One region of the Streptomyces sp. NPDC015242 genome, then DNA from elsewhere that is predicted to be linked to it. Evidence: riboswitches for the same ligand, from Rfam matches in the RefSeq annotation. Region 1 holds a riboswitch; each other region holds the start of a gene.

Evidence for each region. A riboswitch is a leader RNA that binds a small molecule or an ion and turns the genes downstream of it on or off. The one in region 1 is predicted to bind cyclic di-AMP.
Region 2: it holds a riboswitch for cyclic di-AMP, as region 1 does, so the genes downstream of both, ACF07N_RS25920 (transglycosylase family protein) here and ACF07N_RS10810 (transglycosylase SLT domain-containing protein) in region 1, are expected to answer to the same signal.
Region 3: it holds a riboswitch for cyclic di-AMP, as region 1 does, so the genes downstream of both, ACF07N_RS09880 (NlpC/P60 family protein) here and ACF07N_RS10810 (transglycosylase SLT domain-containing protein) in region 1, are expected to answer to the same signal.

The regions. Positions count from the first base shown of each region.
Region 1 is NZ_JBIBUF010000002.1:1,159,751-1,166,808, forward strand. It holds gene ACF07N_RS10795 (ABC transporter ATP-binding protein) at 1-820, opposite strand, end outside; gene ACF07N_RS10800 (outer membrane lipoprotein carrier protein LolA) at 889-2,115, opposite strand; gene ACF07N_RS10805 (polyprenyl synthetase family protein) at 2,347-3,357, opposite strand; cyclic di-AMP (ydaO/yuaA leader) riboswitch at 3,862-4,040, shown strand; gene ACF07N_RS10810 (transglycosylase SLT domain-containing protein) at 4,044-4,799, shown strand; gene ACF07N_RS10815 (HAD family hydrolase) at 4,763-5,611, opposite strand; gene ACF07N_RS10820 (GNAT family N-acetyltransferase) at 5,782-6,867, shown strand; gene ACF07N_RS10825 (glycosyltransferase) at 6,886-7,058, shown strand, end outside.
Region 2 is NZ_JBIBUF010000008.1:85,714-92,771, reverse strand. It holds gene ACF07N_RS25930 (cytochrome P450) at 1-873, shown strand, start outside; gene ACF07N_RS25925 (transglycosylase family protein) at 1,014-2,015, shown strand; cyclic di-AMP (ydaO/yuaA leader) riboswitch at 2,244-2,409, shown strand; gene ACF07N_RS25920 (transglycosylase family protein) at 2,414-3,121, shown strand; gene eno (phosphopyruvate hydratase) at 3,406-4,686, shown strand; gene ACF07N_RS25910 (septum formation initiator family protein) at 4,801-5,277, shown strand; gene ACF07N_RS25905 (DUF501 domain-containing protein) at 5,331-5,861, shown strand; gene ACF07N_RS25900 (exopolyphosphatase) at 5,858-6,799, shown strand.
Region 3 is NZ_JBIBUF010000002.1:975,446-982,503, forward strand. It holds gene pcrA (DNA helicase PcrA) at 1-2,199, opposite strand, end outside; cyclic di-AMP (ydaO/yuaA leader) riboswitch at 2,514-2,687, shown strand; gene ACF07N_RS09880 (NlpC/P60 family protein) at 2,695-3,867, shown strand; gene ACF07N_RS09885 (hypothetical protein) at 3,945-4,889, shown strand; gene ACF07N_RS09890 (hypothetical protein) at 4,867-5,220, opposite strand; gene ACF07N_RS09895 (NlpC/P60 family protein) at 5,645-6,697, shown strand; gene ACF07N_RS09900 (LuxR C-terminal-related transcriptional regulator) at 6,740-7,058, opposite strand, start outside.

The DNA.
Region 1 (7,058 bases):
CGGTGACGGCGAGATCGCCCACGCCCTGCTCCTTCAGCACCCGGGCCGCCTCCGCCGCGTCCGGCGTGCTCACCACCAGCCGGCCGCGCGCCCCTGCCGCCAGTTCGGCGACCGGCCCCTGGGTGAGCAGCCGGCCCTGGGCCATCACGGCCGCGTGCGTGCAGACCTGCTCGATCTCGTCGAGCAGGTGGGAGGAGAGGAACACGGTCGTGCCGTCGGAGGCGAGTTCGCGTATCAGGGTGCGGATCTCGCGCATGCCCTGCGGGTCCAGTCCGTTGGTCGGCTCGTCGAGGACCAGCAGCCTGCGCGGCCGGAGCAGTGCGGCGGCCAGGCCCAGCCGCTGCTTCATGCCGAGCGAGTACGCCTTGGCCTTCTTGCCCGCCGCGGCCGTCAGGCCCACCCGGTCCAGGGCGGCGGCGACCCGGGCCCGCCGGGTGCGCGGATCGGCGGCCGGGTCGGCCGCGTCGTAGCGCAGGAGGTTGTCGCGGCCGCAGAGGAAGCCGTAGAGGGCCGGGCCCTCGATGAGGGCTCCGACGTGCGGGAGCACGGCCCGGGTGGCCTTGGGCATGGGCTGCCCGAGGACCCGTGCCGTGCCGGAGGTGGGCTCGATGAGGCCCATCAGCATGCGGATGGTGGTGGTCTTGCCGGACCCGTTGGGGCCGAGGAAGCCGAAGACGCTGCCCGCCGGGACGGTCAGGTCCAGCCGGTCGACGGCGAGCTGTCCGCCGCGGTAGCGCTTGGTGAGCGCACGGGTGGCGATGACCGGTTCCCCGGCCTGCCCGGCCCGCTGCTCCGGCTCCGTGCCGGACGGTTCACCCATCGGTTCCCTCGTTCTCCCGACGTCCCGCGGGTCCCGCACCGGGCCGGCGCCCGGTGCGGGTACGGGACTCACTTCCCGGCGTCGGCCGCCTTCACGAGCGCGTCCTTGGTGACGGCGCCCACGTAGACGGTGCCGTCGTCGGTGACGAGGGCGTTGACGAGGCGGGTCGAGAAGACCGTGCCCGAGCCGAACTCGCCGGTGACCTTGTCCCCGAGCGAGTCGAGGAAGCCGCCGAACTGGCCGGCCGCCTCGTCCGAGGGCACGCCCTCGCCGCCGGTGTCGAAGGTGGCTATGGCGTTCCAGCCCTCGCCGATGGTCCTCATGCCCTCGTGCCCGGCGCCGAGGTCCTTCCCGCCGGGGGCGTGCTCGCGGGCGTCGCCCTTGCCGAAGCCCTTGCCCGCGTCCTGGCCGGCGTCCTTCTCCTCGGTGACCTTCGCGCCCTCGGGCGGCGTGAAGTCGAAGGTCGAGGCGGCCGGCTGGGCGAAGCTGACCTGGGTGAAGCCGACGTCGACGACGGCGGCGCCGCCGCTCGCCGGGGTCAGCGTGAACTTCAGCGGCGTGCCCGTCTCCGCGTCCACGGCGACGGTGATCGCGCCGACCGTCGAGCCGGACTGCTTCGGCTTCACGAGCAGCTTGTAGGCGTCCCGGCCGGCGACCTGGGCGGTGCCGTCCACGGTCACGGAGGTCGTGTCGTCGACGGCCTTCAGCGCCTCCTCGGCGAAACCCTTCGGCGTGGCCGGCGGCCGCCGGTCCTTGCCGTGCTCCGGGCTCTCGGAGGCGGTGCCGTGGTAGACCTCGTTGGACTTGCTGTCGTAGGCCCACACGTCCTTGCCGTTGTGGACGATGCTGTACTCGGCGGCGTTCTCCAGCAGCGACAGCTTCTGCCGGTCGGGGCCGTCGGCGGCGACGCGCAGGGTGTGGGTGCCGGTGGCCAGTTCGGTGAGCCTGGCCGTCGGGTCGGCGGAGGAGCCGCCCTCGCCCCGGCCCGCGGCGCCGGACATCAGGCCGGACTCCAGGCCGCCGAGGTTCGGCAGGCCGAGGTCGGTGCTGATCTTCACCGTGCCGGAGAGCTGTTCGGTGTCCGACTCGGCGATCTTCTCGATGAGCTGCTGGGCGGTGATCTTCGGAAGGTCGGGGTCACCGGAGTCGGCGAGTGCGGGGACCAGGCCGATCGTCGCGGCCGCCACCCCCACCACCGTGACCGGGACGACGTACCGGGCGGCCTTGCGCCGCCGGGTGTGCTGCTCGTCGACCTCCCCGCCGGTCGTGCTCTCGTCGGATGCGTACGGTGCCATGTGTGCCCTACCTCCGTGGTCGGCGGCGGCTGTCCGTGTCGTCCACGCACTCGTCCCTGAGCCGCCATTCTCACCCGAACTGGTGAGGAGTGGTGTTTTCCGTGGTTTCCATCTGACCAAATCGGCCAGGGAGATACGTCAGACCCCGGACTCAACTCCGCGTACTGCTGCGGTATGACACGGAGGGGCGGCTTCTCCCCCGACCCGTAGGGGTCGGGGGACGGCGGGCGGTCAGCCGGCCCGGTGCACCACGGCGTCGCACAGCTCCACGAGCGCCGTCTTCGCGGCGCAGTCCGGCAGCGGCGCCAGCGCCGAGCGGGCGTCCTCGGCGTAGCGGACGGTGTCCCGGCGGGCCTGTTCGAGCGCCGGGTGGGCACGCAGCAGGCGCAGGGCCTCGGCGTGCCGGCCGTCGTCGGTGAGGTCGGAGTCCAGCAGCTCGCACAGGGCGAGGTCCTCGGCGAGGCCGAGCCGGGCCGCCCGCTCGCGCAGCCGCAGCACCGGCAGGGTCGGGATGCCCTCGCGCAGGTCGGTGCCGGGGGTCTTGCCGGACTCGTGGGAGTCGGAGGCGATGTCGAGGACGTCGTCGGCGAGCTGGAAGGCGACGCCGAGCCGCTCGCCGTACTGGGTCAGCACGTGCACGACCGTCTCGTCGGCGCCCGACATCATCGCGCCGAACCGGCACGAGACGGCGACCAGCGAGCCGGTCTTGCCGCCCAGCACGTCGAGGTAGTGCTCCACGGGGTCGCGGCCGTCCTGCGGTCCGGCCGTCTCCAGGATCTGCCCGGTGACCAGCCGCTCGAACGCCTCGGCCTGCACCCGCACCGCCTCCGGGCCGAGGTCGGCCAGGATGTGCGAGGCGCGGGCGAAGAGGAAGTCGCCGGTGAGGACCGCGACGGAGTTGCCCCAGCGGGTGTTGGCGCTGTCCACCCCGCGGCGTACGGCGGCCTCGTCCATCACGTCGTCGTGGTACAGCGTGGCGAGGTGGGTCAGCTCCACGACGACCGCCGACGGCACGATCCCGGGTGCGTGCCGGTCTCCGAACTGGGCGGCGAGCATCACGAGCAGCGGCCTGAACCGCTTGCCGCCGGCGCGCACCAGGTGCTGGGCGGCCTCCGTGATGAAGGGCACCTCGCTCTTGGTGGCCTCGAGCAAGCCTTCCTCGACTGCCGCCAGCCCGGCCTGGACATCGGCTTCCAGAGCCTGGTCCCGCACGCTCAGCCCGAACGGCCCGACGTCGGTCACGAGGGGTCTCCTGTCTGCTGGTGTCTGCCGGTGCTTACGCGGATTGTCGATAGGTCGCTGCCATCACTCGGATCAGCGTATCCGGTCACGTTTCGATCACCGCCAGCGCCCATGCTTACAGGCCGGGCGGTATCCGATCACGACCGCCATGTTTTCGATCAGCTCATAAGAACAGACATGTTCCGACTTTCCAGGAATTCACGACCTATGCTGCATTTGCGGCATTGACGAAGCAAATTCCTCTTGCGGACATTGCACCTCGGATCGTGATCAGTGAATTGAATCACTTTCCCCTCCCTCCCGCCCCGGCCGGGCACCGCGCGGTAGCGCCGTCCGGCGTAAGCGAGTTGAGCCTTGGCTCATGCAAAGGATCAAGCGGTCCCCCACCCCCGGAACAAGGTCATCCGGCGGCCGGTGTGACTCCGGTGCTTGTTCCCGGCATGTGCTCTCGCATACGTTCCGGCCCAGTCCGAGCGGACCGCCGAATCCTGCCGCCGCCCGGACACCCCACACACACCGACTCACTCACGCAGGGCAGGAGCGGGGGACCCAGGTAAGTCGCCGGACCGCACAGCGGAACGGCTCGGGGTGAAGCCGCGCACGACAGCACCACGCCGTGTGCGGCCGGGCACCTCCCGGCCCGAACCCGACAGCTCACCTCGCAGGCGCCGGAGAGGAACATCGCCATGCCCGGACGAGGTAAGCACCGTCGCCCCAGAAGGAACCCGATCACCCGTGGTGTCGTCGCCGCCGGCACCGGTGGGGCGGCACTGACCCTGCCGCTCCTCGGCGCCACGCAGGCCGGCGCCGCCGCCCCCCAGAGCGCGCCCGCCGCGCAGAGCGCTCCGCAGGCCGTCCAGCCCGCCAAGTCGCTCACGTACACCGTGGCCAAGGGCGACACGCTCTACGGCATCGCGGAGAAGTACGACGTCTCCGGCGGCTGGAAGCAGCTCTACAAGGCCAACCGCTCCGCCGTCGGCGACGACCCCAAGGTGATCCACCCGGGTCTGAAGCTGAAGGTCGCCACGGCCAAGGCCACCGCCGGGAAGAAGGCGACGCCGTCCGCGGCGAAGCCCGCGGGCGGTGTCACCCGGGCCACCCCGGCCGCCGCCACGACCTACGCGGACAACCTCGACGGATGGATCCGCGAGGCGCTGGACATCATGGCCCAGAAGGGCATCCCGGGGTCGTACGACGGCATCTACCGCAACATCATGCGCGAGTCGTCCGGCAACCCGCAGGCGATCAACAACTGGGACTCGAACGCCGCCAAGGGCACCCCGTCGAAGGGTCTGCTCCAGGTCATCGACCCGACCTTCGCCGCCTACCACGTCTCCGGCACCCCCTACGACCCGTACGACCCGGTCGCCAACATCACGGCGGCCTGCAACTACGCGGCCGACCGCTACGGCTCGATCGACAACGTCAACGGCCCGTACTGACCGGCCCCGCCCAGCAGTCGCTCGAGGACGACGGCGATGCCGTCGTCCTCGTTCGACAGGGTGATCTCGTCGGCGACGGCCTTGAGTTCGGGATGGGCGTTGGCCATCGCGACGCCGCGCGCCGCCCAGTCGAACATCGGGATGTCGTTGGGCATGTCACCGAAGGCGATGGTGTCGGCCGGCCGCAGTCCCAGGTGCTCGGCGGCCAGCGCCAGCCCCGTCGCCTTGGTCACCCCGCACGGCTGCAGCTCGACCGTGCCGGGGCCCGACATCGTCACCGTCGCCAGCGAACCGACCACGGACCGCGCGGTCGCCGCCAGTTCGTCGTCCGACAGGTAGGGGTGGCGCAGCAGCACCTTGCTGATCGGCTCGCCCCACAGCTCCTCGCGCCGCTCCACCCGCACCGCGGGCAGAGTCGGGTGCGGCATGAGATAGCCGGGCTCGATGAGCGTCAGGCCGTCGACACCGTCCTGGTCGACCGCCGCGTACACCTCCCCCACCTCGGCCTCGATCTTGCCGAGGGCGGTCTCCGCCAGCTCCCGGTCCAGGGTGACGGACCACAGCAGCCGGTGCGCGCCGGCGTCGTACACCTGCGCGCCCTGCCCGCACACCGCGAGCCCCGTGCAGCGCAGGTCGTCCAGGAGCGGCCGCACTCTCGGTGCCGGGCGGCCCGTCACCACGAGGTGCTGGGCACCGGCGTCCGCCACCCGCGCGAGCGCGGCGAGGGACCGGTCGGACAGGGTGTCGTCGCCGCGCAGCAGCGTCCCGTCCAGGTCGGTGGCGATGAGTGAATATGCGAGGGGTGCGGCCATGATCAGAGAATACGGACAACGCGACCGTTCGTTTCATCGCGCGCACACGCCGATTGCCCGGTTGAAGGCCTCTGCACCGGTTGGCAACAACATGGTCCGCTACCTACCCGAGGGGCCGCATCGGGCGGTACCTTCCAAGTGTCCAGGGGGGACTTGATCGGGGGGTCAGGTTGAGCAGTGGGCGCATACGTGTGGCCGGGCCCGGGGAGCTCGGCGAGAAGGAGAGGGAGCGCTGGCGCGCGCTGCGCGCCGCCTCGGAGGCGCCGCGCAACCCTTTCATGGAACCGGAGTTCACCGAGGCCGTCGGTCTGGTGAGGCCGCGGGCCCGGGTCGCGGTGGTCTACGAGGGCCCGGAGCCGGCCGGCTTCCTGCCCTACGAGCGGGGCCCGTTGGGCCAGGGCCGGGCCATCGGGCTCGGTGTCTCGGACGCGCAGGGCGCGGTCCTGCGCCCCGGCCTGGACGTGGAGACGGGCGCGCTGCTGCGGGCCTGCGCGCTGTCGTCCTTCGCCTTCGACAACCTGGAGTCCGGGCAGCGGCTGTTCGTCCGGTACGCGGCGGAGGAGCACACCACCTTCGTGGTGGACGTGGAGAAGGGGTACGAGACCTACGAGTCGGTGCTGCGCGCCCAGTCGCCGAAGTTCCTGAAGACCACCCTGGCCAAGGAGCGCCGGCTGGGACGGCAGGCCGGCGAGGTGCGGTTCGTGTTCGACGAACGCAACCCGGCGGCGCTGCGCACGCTCATGGAGTGGAAGTCGGCGCAGTACCGCAGGACCGGCCGCCGCGACCGGTTCGCGCAGGAGTGGATCACCCGGCTCGTGGGGCACCTGGCCCGCACCCGGGCACCGGAGTGCACCGGCACCCTGTCCGTGCTGTACGCCGGTGAGCGGCCCGTCGCCGCGCACTTCGGACTGCGCTCGGCGTCGGTGCTGGCCTGCTGGTTCCCGGCCTACGACCCGGAGTTCGCGAAGTTCTCGCCCGGTCTGGTGCTGCACCTGCGCATGGCCGAGGCGGCCGCCGCCGCGGGCATCGGCACGCTCGACCTGGGGCGGGGCGCGGCCGAGTACAAGGACGCGCTGAAGACGGGCGAACTGCCCGTGTACGAGGGTGCGGTGACGCGGCCGGGGGCGGGCGCGGCGCTGCACTGGCTGAGCCGCGAGCCGGCGCGCCGCGCGCACAGCTTCGTCCGCAGCCGGCCGCGGCTCGCCGCGCTGGCCGCGCGGACCCTGAAGGGCGCGGCCCGGCTGCGCCGTACCTGACGACGAGGGGGTGGGCGCATGGCCGGATCGGCGCGTGCGCGACAGGAGATCCGGCGGTTCCTGGCCATCGGGGCGGTGCAGGTCGCCGAGCTGGATCTGGACGGCGACCAGGCGGTGCTCAGACCCGGTCCGGGGAACCCGCCGATCACGCACGGTGAGGTGTTCGTCCTGGTCAGACGGCACGGCCGCCC
Region 2 (7,058 bases), on a different contig from region 1:
ATCGACGGGTTCGCCGGGAAGGGCGGCGCCGACCTCATCCACGAGTTCGCCTTCCCGCTGCCCATCTACGCCATCTGCGACCTGCTCGGCGTCCCCCGCGAGGACCAGGACGACTTCCGCGACTGGGCGGGCATGATGATCCGTCACCAGGGCGGCCCGCGCGGCGGGGTGGCCCGGTCGGTGAAGAAGATGCGCGGCTACCTCGCCGACCTCATCCACCGCAAGCGGGAGGCGCTCCCCGCCGAACCCGGCCCGGGCGAGGACCTCATCTCCGGCCTGATCCGCGCCTCCGACCACGGCGAGCACCTCACCGAGAACGAGGCCGCGGCCATGGCCTTCATCCTGCTCTTCGCCGGCTTCGAGACGACCGTGAACCTGATCGGCAACGGTACCTACGCCCTGCTCACCCACCCCGGGCAGCGCGCCCGCCTGCAGGCCTCCCTCGCCGCGGGGGAGAGTGGCCTGCTGGAGACCGGCGTCGAGGAACTCCTGCGTTACGACGGCCCCGTCGAGCTCGCCACCTGGCGGTTCGCCACGCAGCCGCTCACCCTCGGCGGGCAGCGGATCGACGCGGGCGACCCGGTCCTGGTCGTCCTGGCCGCCGCCGACCGGGACCCGGAGCGGTTCGCCGATCCGGACGTGCTCGACCTGTCCCGGCGCGACAACCAGCACCTCGGCTACGGCCACGGCATCCACTACTGCCTGGGCGCCCCGCTCGCCCGTCTGGAGGGCCAGACGGCGCTCGCCACCCTCCTCACGCGCCTGCCGGACCTCCGTCTCGCGGCGGACCCGGAGGAGCTGAGGTGGCGCGGCGGGCTCATCATGCGCGGCCTGCGGACCCTGCCGGTGGAGTTCACGCCCGTGTCCAGGTGACACACCCTCAGGAATGTGATCTTCACGTGATCTGCGCGGCATGAACTTGTGACAAGTGATCGTCTGCCGATACGTTCACCCATCAACGCGGCCGGGACGCCCGGCCAGCGGGTCACTGCTGTCTCGCGAAAGGTCTCCGTATGCTCTCCGGGAACGGTCGGCACCGTCGCCCCCGCCAGGCTCCGGCACTCCTCGTCGCGGCCGGAGTGACCGGCTCCGCCATCGCGATCCCGCTCCTCGGGGCCTCCGGTGCCAGTGCGGCGGACGGCTCGACCTGGGACCGGGTCGCGGACTGCGAGACGGGCGGCGCGTGGAGCCAGAACAGCGGCAACGGCTACTACGGCGGCCTCGCGCTGTCCCAGGAGGACTGGGAGAACCACGGCGGCCTCGAATACGCCGCGAGCGCCGACCTGGCCAGCCGCTCCCAGCAGATAGCCGTGGCGGAGAGAATCCTCGCCGACCAGGGGGTCGGCGCGTGGCGCACCTGCGGACTGCTCTCCGGTCTCGAGCAGGGCGCGCCGGACCGGGCCGGCGAGTCCGGTTCGTCCGGTGACTCCGCTTCATCCGGCTCGTCCGGCTCGTCCGGGCTGCTCGACTCGCTGGATCCGTCCGGGTCCTCCTCGCCCTCTCCGTCCACCGCGTCCCCGTCGGCTTCCCCGTCCGGCGCGCCGTCTGACGGTCCGTCGGCAGCTCCGGACGAATCCGCCAAGTCCGACAAGTCGCCCGAGGCCTCCTCCTCGCCCTCGGCGCGGGAGGGGTCCGGCGGCTCGCCGTCGGCGTCCCCTGAGGCCGAGGCGTCCGGCAACTCCCGCCCGGACGGCGGCTCTTCCGGCCTCGCGGACACCGGCTCCGGCCGGCATCGCGGCCCCAGCGCCGACGAGGGCACCGGATCCGCGGACGGGTCCGCGGCCGGCTCCACGGGCCGGCATGCGGCGCGCGACGACGCGGCGGCCGGCGAGGCGTCCGAAGGTGCCTACATCGTGGGTGTCGGCGACGACGCCTGGTCCATCGCCGACTCCCTCCGGATCAGCGGCGCATGGCAGGAACAGGCCGCCGGGGACGAGCAGGCCGCCGAGGGCGGCGAGGCCGCCGTCGTCGCCGGTCAGACGCCTGGTCAAGCGGACGAAGCGGGCGAGAGGTAGTCGTTCGGGCAGTGCGGAAACGGCGGTGGAAGTCGCCCCGAAACCACGCGAGTTCACGCCGTGTTTCGCACTGAATGTCCCATATAAGAGCGGTGAGAGATAGATCTCAGAAGCCCTGATCGTCTTTGAAATTCGGCGGATCACCTGTCTACGGTCGTGATCGCTCGTCACCGCGAGCCCCGGCTGCCGCAACGCCGAATCCTGCCAGCGGCCGCCCGGGAACAGTCGTCGCGTCAAGCGCCGTAGGCAGGAGCGGGGGACCCAAGGTAGGTGCCCGACCGGCCGGTTGGCCGGAAGGGCTTGGGGTGAAGCCGTGTCCCGTGAGGGACGCGGCCGGGCAACTCAACCGGCCCGAACCCGACAGCTCACCTCGCAGGCGTCGGTGAGGGGATCTCTCCATGCTGTTTTCCGGCAAGGGCACGCACCGCCGTCCGTCCAAGGCCACTCGCGCCATCGCCATCGCCGGTGTCACCGGTGCCGCCGTCGCCGCCCCGCTGATGGCGGCCGGCAACGCCTCCGCCGCCACCGCGTCCGAGTGGGACGCCGTCGCCCAGTGCGAGTCCGGCGGCAACTGGTCCATCAACACCGGCAACGGCTACTACGGCGGTCTGCAGTTCTCCGCCTCCACCTGGGCCGGCTACGGCGGCACCAAGTACGCCTCCACCGCCGACCAGGCCACCAAGGCCCAGCAGATCGAGATCGCCGAGAAGGTCCTCGCGGGCCAGGGCAAGGGTGCCTGGCCGGTCTGCGGCAAGGGCCTGTCCAGCGCCGGCTACACCGGCGGCGGCTCCACCGACTCCGGCAGCTCCTCGCAGAGCCAGAGCCAGAGCCAGAGCCAGCAGAGCACCGAGACCCGCGAGACCCAGCAGCAGCCGGCCTCCCGCTCCGACGAGCGCCCGGCCGCCAAGAAGACCGTCACCACCCCGACCGGCAAGAAGGTCAAGAAGGGCGACGGCGAGTACAAGGTCGCCAAGGGCGACACCCTCAGCTCGATCGCGGCCGAGGAGAAGGTCAAGGGCGGCTGGGAGCGGCTCTTCCAGCTGAACAAGGACATCGTCGAGGACGCCAACCTCATCTACCCGGGCCAGCAGCTGCACCTGAAGTAAGCAGCGGCCCACCCCCGTCCCCACGGGCTCTCCGCCCCGGCGTGTTGCCGTACACGCCGGGGCGGGGTGTTTTCCGGCCGGGCCGTCGGCGGAGGTTTCGGCCGGATGTGGCGAACCGGCTTTGTTCCGTTCGGAAACAATTTACTCTCGGTTCTGTCCATGGGGTGGGCGACCCGGTGGCCGATCGCCCGGAGCCGGTTAGGCTCATGTCGCGAGCCACCGGCCCGCACCCCGCCGGGTCCACGCGACCCGCGTACCCGCGTCACATGAAGAAGGAGATGCTCGTGCCGTCCATCGACGTCGTCGTAGCCCGGGAAATCCTGGACTCCCGAGGCAACCCCACGGTCGAGGTCGAGGTCGGCCTCGACGACGGCAGCACCGGTCGTGCCGCCGTCCCGTCCGGCGCCTCCACGGGCGCCTTCGAGGCCATCGAGCTCCGCGACGGCGACTCGAACCGCTACCTCGGCAAGGGTGTGGAGAAGGCCGTCCTCGCGGTCATCGAGCAGATCGGCCCGGAGCTCGTCGGCTACGACGCCACCGAGCAGCGTCTGATCGACCAGGCGATGTTCGACCTGGACGCCACCGACAACAAGGGCTCCCTCGGCGCCAACGCCATCCTCGGCGTCTCGCTGGCCGTCGCCCACGCCGCCTCCGAGGCGTCCGACCTGCCGCTGTTCCGCTACCTGGGCGGCCCGAACGCGCACCTGCTGCCGGTGCCGATGATGAACATCCTGAACGGCGGCTCGCACGCCGACTCCAACGTGGACATCCAGGAGTTCATGATCGCCCCGATCGGCGCGGAGTCCTTCTCCGAGGCCCTGCGCTGGGGCGCCGAGGTCTACCACACGCTGAAGAAGGTCCTGAAGAGCAAGGGCCTGGCCACCGGCCTCGGCGACGAGGGCGGCTTCGCCCCGAACCTCGGCTCCAACCGCGAGGCCCTCGACCTCATCCTCGAGGCCATCAAGGAAGCCGGCTACACCCCGGGCGAGCAGATCGCCCTGGCGCTCGACGTCGCCGCCTCCGAGTTCTACAAGGACGGCGTCTACACCTTCGAGGGCAAGGAGCGCTCGGCGGCCGAGATGACCGAGTACTACGCGGAGCTCGTCGACGCGTACCCGCTCGTGTCCATCGAGGACCCGCTGTTCGAGGACGACTGGGAGGGCTGGAAGACCATCACCGACAAGCTCGGCGACAAGGTCCAGCTCGTCGGCGACGACCTGTTCGTCACCAACCCCGAGCGCCTGGCCCGCGGCATCGAGGAGGGCGCGGCCAACGCCCTGCTGGTCAAGGTCAACCAGATCGGCTCGCTCACCGAGACCCTGGACGCCGTGGAGCTGGCCCAGCGCAACGGCTTCAAGTGCATGATGTCCCACCGCTCCGGCGAGACCGAGGACGTCACCATCGCCGACCTGGCCGTCGCCACCAACTGCGGCCAGATCAAGACCGGCGCCCCGGCCCGCTCCGAGCGCGTCGCCAAGTACAACCAGCTGCTGCGCATCGAGGAGATCCTCGACGACGCCGCGGTCTACGCCGGCCGCAGCGCGTTCCCGCGCTTCAAGGGCTGACCGCGAAAGGCCCGACCCGTTCGAGGCAGCGTCGTACGTACGTCCCCGTACTCGGTCCCGTACCGTGTCCGGGGACGTACGCGCGTATGACGGTGCAGCGGGAGGCGGACAGACATGGCCGTGAAGGACCGGGACCGGTTCTCCACCGCGACCAGGATCCGGCTGCTCGGTGAGCAGACCGCGGCCCGGGTCTACCGTTCGCAGACCAAGCGGCAGGCCCGCCGCTCCCGGCTGACCGGCCGGGCCGCGCTGCTCGCCCTGGTGATGTGCTCGCTCATCGTGGCCCTGGCCTATCCGATGCGGCAGTACGTCTCCCAGCGCGCCGAGATCGAGGACCTGCGGCGCGAGCAGCAGCAGGCCCGCGAGCGGGTCGAGCACCTGCGCGACCTCAAGGCGCGCTGGCAGGACGACGCGTACGCCGAGCAGCAGATCCGCCGGCGGCTGCACTACGTCATGCCGGGGGAGACGGGCTTCATCGTGATCGACCCGCACGCGGCGAAGCAGTCGCGCACCGACCTCGGGGCGGCCGACCGCCCCTGGTACGCCAATGTCTGGGACGGGGTCGACAAGGCCGACGCCTCCGACCAGTGACGCGCCCCAGTGACCCAGCGGAACACCCAGAGAAAGACAGCCTGAAGACAGTCATGGAAACGCCCCCGCCGACCACCCCGCGCACCGAGCCCACCGACGCGGACGTCGAGGCCTTCAAGCAGCAGCTCGGTCGGCCCCCGCGCGGCCTGCGGGCCATCGCGCACCGCTGCCCCTGCGGACAGCCCGACGTCGTCGAGACGGCCCCGCGGCTGCCGGACGGCACGCCGTTCCCCACGCTGTACTACCTGACGTGCCCGAAGGCGAACTCCGCGATCGGCACGCTGGAGGCGAACGGCGTGATGAAGGAGATGACCGAGCGGCTGGCCTCGGACCCGGAGCTGGCGGCGGCCTACCGGGCGGCGCACGAGGACTACGTCCGGCGCCGTGACGAGATCGAGGAGCTGAAGAACTTCCCGAGCGCCGGCGGCATGCCGGACCGGGTGAAGTGCCTGCACGTCCTGGTGGCCCACTCGCTGGCCGCGGGCCCGGGCGTGAACCCGCTGGGCGACGAGGCGCTGGCCATGCTGCCGGAGTGGTGGCGCAAGGGCGCGTGCGTGACGACGGCCGAGGAGGACGCCCAGTGACCCGTGTCGCCGCCGTGGACTGCGGTACGAACTCCATCCGGCTGCTGGTCGCCGACGCCGACCCGGCCACCGGCGAGCTGACCGACCTGGACCGCCGGATGACGATCGTCCGGCTCGGGCAGGGCGTCGACCGCACCGGCCGGCTCGCCCCCGAGGCGCTCCAGCGGACCTTCGCGGCCTGCCGCGAGTACGCCGGGATCATCAAGGAGCACGGGGCGGAGCGGCTGCGCTTCGTCGCCACCTCCGCCTCCCGTGACGCCGGGAACCGGGACGAGTTCGTGCGTGGGGTGCTGGACATCCTGGGCGTCGAGCCCGAGGTGATCTCCGGGGACCAGGAGGCCGAGTTCTCCTTCACCGGCGCCACCAGGGAGCTGGCCGGGCGGGACCACCTGCCCACGCCCTACCTGGTGGTGGACATCGGCGGCGGCTCGACCGAGTTCGTCGTCGGTGACGACCGGGTCCGCGCGGCGCGCTCGGTGGACATCGGCTGCGTGCGCATGACCGAGCGGCACCTGGTCCGGGACGGCGTGGTGAGCGACCCGCCGTCCGGGGAGCAGATCGCCGCGATGCGGGCCGACATCGAGGCCGCTCTGGACCTGGCCGGGGAGACGGTCCCGCTGGGCGAGGCGCGCACCCTGGTCGGCCTGGCCGGCTCGGTGACGACCGTGTCGGCGATCGCCCAGGAGCTGCCCGCGTACGACTCCGAGGCCATCCACCACTCCCGGGTCTCCCGTGCGAAGGTCCGGGAGATCACCGAGTGGCTGCTGCGCTCCACCCACGCCGAGCGCGCGGCCGTGCCCTCCCTGCACCCGGGCCGGGTCGACGTCATCGGGGCGGGGGCCCTGGTCCTCCTGTCGATCATGGAGCGGACCGGTGCGGAGGAGGTCGTCGTCAGCGAGCACGACATCCTCGACGGCATCGCGTGGTCGGTGGCGTAGCCCGCTTCTGAGCAGGCATGGATCACGAATGAGCGGGTCCGGGGGGCCCGTGGGGACCCCCCGGAGACAGCCCGCCGAGAAAGTTCGTGAAGTTCTTCACAAGGAATTCGGCCCCTGCGGGCGATCGGAAGGGCCCGGTTGACCCGTCCGGGGACCGAACAGCCCCTTGAACATGTTCAGAAGCATGGTATGGAGGGTGCCGGGAAGGCCCCCGGAGCGACCCTCCGAGGGGGCCTCACAGACCCTCCTGTGACTCAGA
Region 3 (7,058 bases), 180 kb from region 1:
GGTGGCGCCCGTGCGCTTCCACTCCACGTGGGCCGGCGGGATCTCCTCCAGGAACCGGGAGGGCGGGTTGTACGACGGCTGGCCCCAGGCGCTGCGCAGGGTGGAGCGGGTCAGGTAGAGCCGCTCCCGGGCGCGGGTGATGCCGACGTACGCAAGGCGCCGCTCCTCCTCCAGCTCCTTGGCCTGGCCGAGGGCGCGCATGTGCGGGAAGACGCCGTCCTCCATGCCGGTGAGGAAGACGACCGGGAACTCCAAGCCCTTGGCGGTGTGCAGCGTCATCAGCGTGATGACGCCGTCGCCGTCCTCCTCGTCGGGGATCTGGTCGGAGTCGGCGACCAGCGCGACCTGTTCGAGGAAGTCGGCCAGGGTGCCCCGCTCCTCCTCGCCGCGCTCCTGCTCGAACTCCATGGCGACGGCGGCGAGCTCCTGGAGGTTCTCGATCCGGGTCTCGTCCTGCGGGTCGGTGGAGGCCTGCAGCTCGGCGAGGTAGCCGGTGCGCTCCAGCACCGCCTCCAGCACCGTGGCCGGTCCGGCGCCGGACTCGACGATCGTGCGGAGCTCCTCCATGAGCGTGTTGAACCGCTTGACGGCGTTGGTGGAGCGCGCGGCCATGCCGTAGGCCTCGTCGACGCGCTTGAGCGCCTGCGGGAAGCTGATCTTCTCGCGCTGGGCGAGGGCGTCGATCATCGCCTCGGCGCGGTCGCCGATGCCCCGCTTGGGGACGTTGAGGATGCGGCGCAGCGGCACCGAGTCCTCGGGGTTGGCCAGCACGCGCAGGTAGGCCAGGACGTCCCGGACCTCCTTGCGCTCGTAGAAGCGGACGCCGCCGACGACCTTGTAGGGCAGGCCGACGCGGATGAAGACCTCTTCGAAGACACGGGACTGGGCGTTGGTGCGGTAGAAGACGGCGACGTCGCCGGCCTTGGCCTCGCCGGCGTCCGTGAGGCGGTCTATCTCGTCGGCGACGAACTGCGCCTCGTCGTGCTCGGTGTCGGCGACGTAGCCGGTGATCAGCGCGCCGGTGCCCGCGTTGGTCCACAGGTTCTTGGGGCGGCGGGACTCGTTGCGCTCGATGACGGCGTTGGCGGCGCTGAGGATGGTCTGCGTGGAGCGGTAGTTCTGCTCCAGCAGGATCGTCGTGGCGTCCGGGTAGTCCTCCTCGAACTGGAGGATGTTGCGGATCGTCGCGCCGCGGAAGGCGTAGATCGACTGGTCGGCGTCGCCCACGACGCACAGCTCGGCGGGCGGGACGTCGTCCGGGCCGGGCGGGACGTCGGCGGGGTGCTCGGCGGTGCCGACCAGCTCGCGGACCAGGGCGTACTGCGCGTGGTTGGTGTCCTGGTACTCGTCGACCAGGACGTGCCGGAAGCGGCGGCGGTAGTGCTCGGCGACGTCCGGGAAGGCGCGCAGCAGGTTGACCGTGGTCATGATCAGGTCGTCGAAGTCGAGGGCGTTCGCCTCGCGCAGCCGCGACTGGTAGAGCGCGTAGGCCTGGGCGAGGGTCTTCTCGAAACCGTCGGTGGCCTGGGCGGCGAAGTCCTCCTCGTCGACCAGCTCGTTCTTCAGGTTGCTGATCTTGGCACTGAACGACTTCGGCGGGAACCGCTTGGGGTCGAGGTCCAGGTCACGGCAGACCAGGGCCATCAGGCGCTTGGAGTCGGCGGCGTCGTAGATCGAGAAGGACGACGTGAAGCCGAGCTTCTTGCTCTCTCGGCGCAGGATGCGCACGCACGCGCTGTGGAACGTCATGACCCACATGGCGTTCGCGCGCGGGCCGACGAGCTGCTCGACGCGCTCCTTCATCTCACCGGCGGCCTTGTTGGTGAAGGTGATCGCGAGGATCTGGCCCGGGTGCACGTCCCGCTCGGCGAGCAGGTGGGCGATGCGGTGGGTGAGCACGCGGGTCTTGCCGGAGCCGGCGCCGGCGACGATGAGCAGCGGGGAGCCGGAGTGGACGACGGCGGCGCGCTGGTTGTCGTTCAGTCCGTCCAGCAGCGCGGCCGAGTCGATCACCGGGCGGGGGGCGCCGTCCCGGTAGTGGGTGTCCCGGTCCGGCGGCACGTCGAACTTCCCGCCGAACAGATCGTCCGGGATCGACTCCGGAACGTGATCGTCCTCGGGCGGCGGCGGGGGCTCGTCCGCGGGGCCGCGCTGGGCCTGGAGACTCGCCAGGAAGTTGTCGTCAAAGAGGCTGCTCATCGCTCTCCGAGTCTAGGGCGCCCCACTGACAGCCCGCGGCCCACCCGGGAACGTCGCCGGAAAGAGGGGCGTTTCCCGGCCGGCCGCCACCCCGTGATCGCCCTGCGGAATGGCGCGATCACACCGCGCGACACCCTGCCCATTCCGGGGCGACTGGTGACCAAATCCCCTCATCCCTTCACGCTGGGCAAGGCTTCGGGGCAAGGTCACGAAAATGTATCGGGCATATCACCCATCAACCTTCACACGGGCCACACCAGTTGGCTACGGTGCGACCGGGCCGCATGACCCCCACCGGCGAACGTCGCCGGGCCGCGCGGCCCCCGCCGAGTCCGGTGTGCCGCAGCGGCAGCCGGAGCCGGGGACCCACCGAGACCTTGGGGTGAATCGGCCCGACTCCCGTCACGGGAAGGCCGTAGGGCAACCCTTCCGAGACCACCCGCCCGAACCCGACAGCTAACCCGGTAGGCGGAGCACTGGAAGGAGTCGCCACCCTTGGCGTCGCACCGTAAGTCGCGTCCTTCGGGCACGCGCGTGGCAGGCATACGGACCCCCGCCCTCGCGACGGCGGCCCTCACCTCCGTGGCCCTGCTGTCCCAGTCGGCCACGGCCGCCCCCGAGGCCGACGACAGGCCCAGCCTCGAGGAAGTCGAGAAGAAGGTCGACGACCTGTACCGCCAGGCCGAGTCGGCGACCGAGAAGTACAACGCGGCCAAGGAGAGGTCCGCGAAGCAGCGCAAGCGCGTCGACACCCTGCTCGACGACGTCGCCCAGCGCGCCGGGAAGCTCAACGAGGCGCGGGAGAAGCTGGGCTCCTTCGCGGCCGCCCAGTACCGCACCGGCACCGCCGCCCCGGACACGGCCACGTTCCTGCTCGCCGACACCCCGCAGGACTACTTCGACCAGTCCCAGCTGATGGACCGGATGACCGGACGCCAGAAGGCGGCGGTCGACGACTACGTCACGCAGCAGTCCGAGACGATGAGCAAGCGCCGGGAAGCCACCGAGAGCCTGAGGACGCTCACCGAGTCGCAGAGCGATCTGAAGACGGCCAAGGCCACCGTCCAGCGCAAGCTCGCCGACGCCCGCGCCCTGCTGTCCCGGCTGACCGCCGAGGAGAAGGCACGGCTCGCGGCGATCGAGAGGGAGAAGCAGGAGGAGGCGGCCCGCAAGGCCGCCGAGCTGGCCCGCGAGCAGGCCGCGCAGGAGCAGGCCCGGGAGGAGGCCGCCCGGCAGCAGGAGAGCGGCACGACGTCGCCCGGCACCGGTTCCACGTCCCCGTCCACGCCTCCGGCCGACTCCTCCTACGCCACGAAGGCCGACAAGGCGCTCGCCTTCGCCCGCGCGCAGATCGGCAAGCCGTACGTGTGGGGTGCCGTCGGGCCGGGCTCCTACGACTGCTCCGGCCTCACCCAGGCCGCGTGGAAGGCCGCCGGGGTGACCCTGCCGCGGACGACCTACGACCAGGTCGACGCCGGCACCACGGTCCCGCTGGCCGACGCCCGCCCCGGTGACCTGGTCTTCTTCTACGACGACATCACCCATGTCGGCCTCTACATCGGCAACGGCATGATGATCCACGCCCCGAAGCCGGGCGCCTACGTGCGCGAGGAGTCGATCTACTACGACGGCGAGTCGTCGATCCACAGCGTGGTGCGGCCGGCCTGAGGGGTCCCGGACGTTTTTGAGGGGCACGCGCGCGTGCCCCTCCGCCAACCCGCGCGCCGCTCTCTAGCATCGGCGCTATGCCCGGCCCCTCCCCGTCTGCCACCTTGTGGGCGACGTACTCGCTGACCACCGGCACCCTGTCGGCCGGTCTCGACTCGGCGGGCTACGAGGTCCTCTCCCGCATCGCGCTGGTCCCGGCCTGCGCGGCCTGGCTGGGGGCGGTGGCGTTCGCCGTCCTGCGGCTGCCGCGGGCGACCTGGCGGGCGCAGGCGCCGGCCGCCCTCACGCTCACGACGGCGACCGCCCTGATCGGCGCCGGCTTCTCCGCGGCAGGCCTGCGCAGGTCGGCCGCGGCACTGCTGGCCCTGTCGGCACTGCTGTGGACGCTGCTGCTCGCCGCGCGGGATCCGGGCCGTGGCGGCACCGTGTTCCTGCGCTGCGTGGCCACCCAGGGGCTCGCCGTGCTCGGCGCCACGCTCGCCGCGGCCGAGTCGGCGGCCTGGCCGGCCCACGCGGCCATGGTGCTGTTCTGGCTGGGCCTGATCCTCTACGTCGTCGCCCTGTTCCGCTTCGCGCCGCGCGAGGTGACCGAGGGGCGCGGGGACCACTGGCTGGCATGCGGCGCACTCGCCGTCTCGGCGCTGGCCGGGGCGCGGCTCCTCGGCGCCGACAGCGCCCGCCTGTACCTGTGGAACGACGACGACCACGCCGTCCTCACCAGGGTCACCGTCGCGCTGCTGGTGCTCACCCTGGTGTGCGGGGTGGCTCTGCTCACCGCCGGGCTCATGTGGCCCCGGCACGGTTACGACGCGCGCCACTGGGCCGGTGTGTTCGCCGCGGCCGTGACGGCGGCCGCGGCGCTGTCCGGCGCCGCCGCCCTGGACGCCCCGTGGCTCGACGTGGCCGGGGAGGCGCTGCTGTGGGCGGCGGTGGCCCTGTGGCTCGCGTGCACCGCCCGGGCGGCCGCCGCGGCCCGGGCCGGGTCAGGGCCAGCCGGGGTCAGGTCCAGAGCACGGCGATGAAGACGTTCGCCGCGGTCAGCAGCCCCACCAGGCCGAACGGGCCCTTGTCCACCTGCTCGTCGTCCCGTTTCACGTAGACCAGGCCGAGGATCACGATCAGCAGGGCGAGCTTCACGCCGATCTTGATGTTGTTCACGGTCTGGTCGTCGGCCTGGTTGAGGCCGACCAGGACGATCCCGGTGACCAGCATCGTCAGGGCGCCGTGCAGCATCGCGGGCGTGTAGCGGGCGGTGCCCTGGCCCATCGCCTTCATCTGGGTGAGGAAACCGCCCAGCAGCGCGGCGATGCCGATGATGTGGAGACCGACGAAGAGGTGGATGAGTACGTCCATGGGGCCGGAGCCTAACCAGGGGCCGCACAGCGGCCCGACACCGGCCCGTCCGCGCGCGCTCACGCCCCATAGCATCCGATCACCGTCACTCGCCCAGGAAATGGACACATCGGTCATCACGCTGGGTTGAGCAGGCGAGGCCGGGGCGGCACGACGGTCACATACGGTCACCGTCGGTCCTCTCGCGCCAGTTCCGCACACCCGCTCCCGGCGCCGCCCACCGAGGTTTAGCGTCCTCCACCAGGTGACCGGCTCCCCATCGCCGCCCGGGCCAGGGGCGGCAGCCGGACACCACCGCCGAGAAGGTCCGGCGGCGGTCCGCTTCCCCTGTGCGGGCCGCCGCCGGACGCGCGCAGGCCGCCGTCCGCTCCCCCGGCGGCCCCGCGCACCCACCGGCGGCCGAGGAAAGGACGTGGCCCGCAGAGTGGCAGCGCACCGCAAGCCCCGCCGGCGCTCGACCGGTGGCGGCACCGCCCGTACGGCCGCCACGATCGCCCTCGCCGGCGCGGCGACCGCGACGGGACTCGACGGGACCGGACACGCCGAACCCCAGCTCACCCCCGGCCAGGTCAAGGCCAAGGTGGACAAGCTCTACCAGGAAGCCGAGGTCGCCACCGAGAAGTACAACGGCGCGAAGGAGAAGGCCGAGGCGGCCGGGCAGCGGCTGAAGGGCCTGCAGGACCGGGCCGCACGCACGGAGGAACGACTCGCCACCGCCCGCGAGGTCCTCGGTTCGCTCGCGGCCGCCCAGTACCGCGACGGCGGCCTGGACCCCGCCCTCCGGCTCGCCCTGTCCGACGACCCCGACCGCTACCTGGAGAACGCCGAGTTCGTCGAGCGGGCCGGCAACCGGCAGAAGTCCGCCGTCGCCGGAGTCCGCAGACAGCTGCGGGAGATCGAGCAGCTGCGCGGCGCCGCCCACATCGAGCTGACCGCCCTGAAGTCCCGGCAGACGGAGCTGAAGCGGCACAAGAAGACGATCACCGGGAAACTGGGCTCGGCACGGCACCTGCTCTCCCGGCTCACCGCCGAGGAACGCACCCGACTCGGCGCCGCCCCCCGCGCCTCACGCGCCGGGCAGCGGGAGACCCTGGCGGCACCCGGCTCCGCCCCCTCCCGGGCGCCCCACTCCCGCGCGGCCGCGGCCGTCGCCTACGCCTACCAGAAGCTCGGCAGCCCTTACGTCTGGGGCGCGACCGGCCCGAACGCCTTCGACTGCTCGGGGCTCGTCCAGGCCGCCTACCGCGCCGCCGGTGTCTCCCTGCCCCGCACGACCTACTCCCAGATCGACGCCGGCCGGCGCGTCTCCCGCTCCGAACTCCTCCCCGGCGACCTGGTGTTCTTCTACGCCGGGATCAGTCACGTCGGCATCTATGTGGGCGACGGCCGCATGATCCACGCCCCGAACCCCTCGGCCCCGGTCCGGGTCGCCCCGCTCGACGAGATGCCGTACGCGGGCGCCACCCGGGTCGTCTGACCCGGACGGCCACCCCCTGCCCGGCGGTCCGGCCGGGCGGCGTCAGACCAGGCGGCGGGCCGTCGCCCAGCGCGTCAGCTCGTGCCGGTTGGAGAGCTGGAGCTTGCGCAGCACCGCCGAGACGTGCGACTCGACCGTCTTCACCGAGATGAACAGCTGCTTGGCGATCTCCTTGTAGGCGTACCCCCGGGCGATCAGCCGCAGCACCTCGCGCTCGCGCTGGGTGAGGCGGTCCAGGTCCTCGTCGACCGGCGGCGCGTCCGTGGAGGCGAAGGCGTCCAGGACGAAGCCGGCCAGCCGCGGCGAGAACACCGCGTCGCCCTCCTGGACGCGGAAGATGGAGTCCACCAGGTCCGTACCG